Regions from separate parts of the Pseudoalteromonas sp. CNC9-20 genome, predicted to be linked through region 2. Evidence: predicted binding sites of a transcription regulator. Region 2 holds the regulator's gene; the other holds the start of a gene.
What was found. Region 2 encodes FliA, which starts transcription of late flagellar genes. Its sites were predicted from a motif close to CTAAAGNTNNNNNNNNNNNNGCCGATA; they were not measured.
Positions count from the first base shown of each region.

Region 1: MHM89_RS14885 (VC2046/SO_2500 family protein) is a predicted target of FliA. The motif match lies at 1,255-1,281, and genes of this name have one in related genera.

Region 1 is NZ_JAKRFS010000006.1:66,778-68,980, forward strand. Features, by position in the region: gene MHM89_RS14875 (SulA-like leucine-rich domain-containing protein) at 1-88, shown strand, start outside; gene MHM89_RS14880 (YchJ family metal-binding protein) at 214-582, shown strand; gene MHM89_RS14885 (VC2046/SO_2500 family protein) at 711-1,220, opposite strand; tRNA gene MHM89_RS14890 (tRNA-Tyr) at 1,333-1,417, shown strand; tRNA gene MHM89_RS14895 (tRNA-Tyr) at 1,442-1,526, shown strand; gene MHM89_RS14900 (YgjP-like metallopeptidase domain-containing protein) at 1,532-2,203, opposite strand, start outside.
Region 2 is NZ_JAKRFS010000005.1:242,794-244,996, reverse strand. Features, by position in the region: gene MHM89_RS13735 (protein phosphatase CheZ) at 1-26, opposite strand, end outside; gene cheY (chemotaxis response regulator CheY) at 44-427, opposite strand; gene MHM89_RS13725 (RNA polymerase sigma factor FliA) at 466-1,188, opposite strand; gene MHM89_RS13720 (MinD/ParA family protein) at 1,204-2,064, opposite strand; gene flhF (flagellar biosynthesis protein FlhF) at 2,057-2,203, opposite strand, start outside.

The DNA of each region.
Region 1 (2,203 bases), on a different contig from region 2:
CCAAGCTAAAGCACAGCTTTACTGTTTCACTACCGAGCATAACGCCAGCGAACAAACAACTGTGCCCTCGCAGTTACAAGTCTGCTAATATAGTGGCGTGATTCCTTGTAATTAGAAAATGCGATGTGCCATTGTGGATTGCCGCAGCCTTTTGCTGATTGCTGCGGCCGGTTTGTAAGTAGAGCTATTGATGCCCCCGACGCCCAGAGCCTGATGCGCTCTCGTTATAGTGCATTTTGTGAACAAGCTATTGATTACTTATGTTTTACCTGCTCAGAGAAAGCCCTAGAACAAAACCCCAGAGAGGAAGTGGCTGAATTTGCCCAAGCTGCGCGTTTTGTGCGCTTACACATAATGGATTATGAGCCTGGCGATGCTTTGGCCTATGTTGAATTTAAGGCTTTTTACATCATTGCTGACACCCTTCACTGTATTCATGAACGCTCACAGTTCATTCAACGCCACCACCAGTGGAAATACGACAGCGGGCGGTTGTTTGAAGCCGCTGATATAAAGCTTAAACGCAACGATCTCTGCCCATGCTTAAGTGGCAATAAATTCAAAAAATGCTGTATGCCTTGATGTGATGCCGCCGCCCGGTGGCAGCTTTAGGTATTCGCTTAATTAGTACAAGAACCCCTTGGCTCTCCCCTGCTATTGCCCCCTGATTAGCGCGCTCTGACTGGCCAAGCGCCATTATGCGCAGGCCATTACGCGTGTGCTAAAGACGAGGACTTATTTATATCCACAAGTTGATCGTAAAAGGCTGCACTATCCATTTGCGGCTCGTTCAGTGGCTCATATTGGCGATGATGTTTTGCCTGTACGCTCGGATCGCAATTATCAATTATAAGTAGTGGAACATAGGTTTTGTCGTCTCGCACTGCCAAAGGCTCGGGGGTTAGACACTCTTTTAAGCGCAGAGTTGTCATTGAGCTTTGCGCCAATAATGCCCTGTCATGCTGAGCTCTATCTATGTGGTAATCCGGTAATGCCGTTGGTTTTGCAGGCGCAGCGCCCAACTGTAATCGCAACTGCTGCTCATCCACTTGGTGAGATTCTAGTTCCGATTTGGGAAGGTGAAACTGGGCAAAATCGAGTGCATCTGCTGATAATGATGCTAACAGCCAAGCAAAGTCTCCACGACGGGCCTCATGGACACTGCGACATAATTGCGAGTCCATTTGTAGTTCGTTACGAATGACGGGCTTAACTTGCATAAACTTTATTCAACCTGAATTACTTCTAAGCAGTTATCGGCCTTTTTTCAGCTTTCTTTAGTTTTTTTCTTTACTTGGACTCTGAGTTTGCTATTATCGCCGCCGTTGTTTAGGAGGGGTTCCCGAGCGGCCAAAGGGATCAGACTGTAAATCTGACGGCATTGCCTTCGCTGGTTCGAATCCAGCTCCCTCCACCACTTAACAACACACATCATTCTATCGGAGGGGTTCCCGAGCGGCCAAAGGGATCAGACTGTAAATCTGACGGCATTGCCTTCGCTGGTTCGAATCCAGCTCCCTCCACCACTTTTCTATCGTACAAAATCCAACAGATGTGCATTCTCTTTAAGCCATAATCGCGCTTGGTCGGTATGCTCGTAGTAGCCATTAACCAGTGCCCAAAATTGATGGCTGTGATCCATATGTACACGGTGCGCCAGCTCGTGAACAATGACATAGTCAATAACCCAATGCGGAGCTCCTGCCAACAAGGTATTAAAACATAACTCACCGCGCGAATCGCAACTGCCCCAACGACGCTTGTACACTTTAACACTAATGCCGTTAGCGGCGATATTCATCACCTTTTGCCACCGCATTATGCGGGCCGATAAGTGATCAGATAATTCATCGTGCATCAGTGCCAATAGCTGTTGATTAAAATAGCGCTGGCGATGCTTCACTCGCTTACTGATTACGATGTTTATCGATTGGTTATCTGTCTGCTTAAGTGAGCTCTCGCTTACCTCTATTGCACGTAATTCACCGAAAAACATAATGCGACGATGTAGCCAAGGGTTATACCTTGCCGCTTCAATATCAGATTGCTTATGTAATTGTTTGTTTATCCACGCCTGTTTGCTCTCAACGAAGTCTGCAATGAAATCACGACATGCCCCATAAGGCGCTTTCACACTCACTTGCTGATTTTTGACCACCAAAGCGAGCGTTCGTCGACGGCTGTAGTGCACATCATATTGCCT
Region 2 (2,203 bases):
ATGTGAGGTGCAGCGGGAGCTGACATAAACCTCTCCTTCTCGGTTAACCTAAGCGCTCAAATACTTTATCCAGCTTGGTTTTTAATGTAGCTGCGGTAAAGGGCTTAACGATGTAACCGTTCACGCCAGCTTGGGCAGCGGCAATGATTTGTTCCTTCTTCGCCTCTGCAGTTACCATCAGTACTGGAATGTGCTTTAAGCTGTCGTCGGCGCGAATTGCACGGAGCAAATCGATACCCTGCATACCTGGCATGTTCCAATCGGTAACCACAAAGTCAAACTCTTGGTTTTGCAACATGGGCAGCGCGGTACTACCATCGTCCGCTTCTTGCACGTTGGTAAAGCCTAAATCACGCAATAGGTTTTTAATGATTCTTCTCATAGTGGAAAAGTCATCGACCACGAGAATTTTCATGTTTTTATCCAAAGTATCCTCCAGTGAGGTATGAACCTTTATTCTTACTACTAATTGACCCAGTCATTGACTTTCGCTTTGAGCTTAATCATTGCCTGACCATGTATCTGACTCACACGGGACTCACTTACGTCCAGTATTTGCCCAATTTCTTTTAAATTCATTTCATCGTTATAGTACAACGATAATACCAATGCATCACGCTCGGGGAGAGAATTAATTGCCGCTACTAATGCTTGGTTAAAGCGTTCGTTGTGAACGCTGGTGTAGGGCCGCCCCGTTTGAGATTGTTCACTGCTCGGGGTGAGTACATCTTCATCGACACCTAAGTCTTCGATACCGAGCACTTTAGAGCAATTAACATCGTTTAAAATATGATGGTATTCATCGAGCGAAATATCAAGTTTTTCAGCTACTTCAACATCCTTTGGTTCCCGACCTAGGGAGGTTTCCAATTCATGTACAGCGGTAGCTACAGCGCGGCTATTGCGATGTACCGATCGTGGAGCCCAATCTCCCCGTCGTACTTCATCAAGCATCGCACCACGAATACGAATACCAGCAAACGTCTCAAAGCTGGCGCCTTTACTGGCGTCAAAGGTTTTTGATGCCTCTATGAGGCCAATCATGCCGGACTGAATGAGATCATCGAGCTGCACACTCGCTGGCAGTCGAGCCAGCAAATGACATGCAACACGCTTGACCAGCGCGGCATGGCGCTCGACCAGAGTGTTTAATTGTAATTGATCTTGATATCCAGCCACTTTATTCATAAATCCGAACAACAGTTAATTATTGACCAGCTTTTCAATGAAGAACTCCAAATGCCCCGATGGTTGATTAGGGGTTGGCCATTTTAGTGCCTTGCCAGCGAGACTTTTCAGCGATACCGAAGCGGGTGAGTTAGGGAATAACTCCACGACGGCTTTCTGGCGACGTGTTGATTTACGCATGTTTTCATCATAGGGCACGGTGGCCACTAATTCGAGCGCCACATCTAAAAATCGGTCGGTTACTTTGGAGAGTTTGGCAAATAAGTCTTGCCCTTCACGCTGGCTGCGCACCATATTGGCAACGACTTTGAATTTGTATACGCCATGTTCACGACTAAGCACCTTGATCAACGCGTAGGCATCGGTAATCGAGGTTGGCTCATCGCAGACCACCACCACAACATCTTGCGCAGCACGCGAGAAGCTCAGCACCATATCGGAGATACCAGCGGCGGTGTCGACAATGAGGACATCAAAGTCGTTATCGAGCTCGCTAAACGCACGGATTAAACCTGCATGCTCTGCGGCACTCAGTTCAACCATGCTCTGTGACCCCGATGTTGCCGGAGCAATACGAATGCCCGCAGGCCCAGTTACCAGTATATCGCGCAGTTCGCACTCACCACTTAGAACATGAGAAAGGTTCTTTTCAACACGCAGACCAAGCATAACGTCACAGTTTGCCAGTCCTAGGTCAGCATCTAACACTAAGACACGTTTGCCTTGCTGACCCATGGCAATAGCTAAATTCAAGGAGACATTGGTTTTACCGACGCCACCTTTGCCACCGGTCACGGCGATTACTTTTACGCCTTGGCTATTGTTTTGATTCATTTTTCGAAGGCCACTTGCTTGATCGTGCACTGTGTTAATCATACATTCCTACTGCCTGAGACGCCACTGTTTGGCGCCCTGCTGGTGCCGCTGATTTTTGTGTTTTTTGGCGTTTGATAAACAATTGTTCAGCTTTTCTAACCATTTTTTCTGAGTTAGCAACGCGAATATCTTCTGGAAC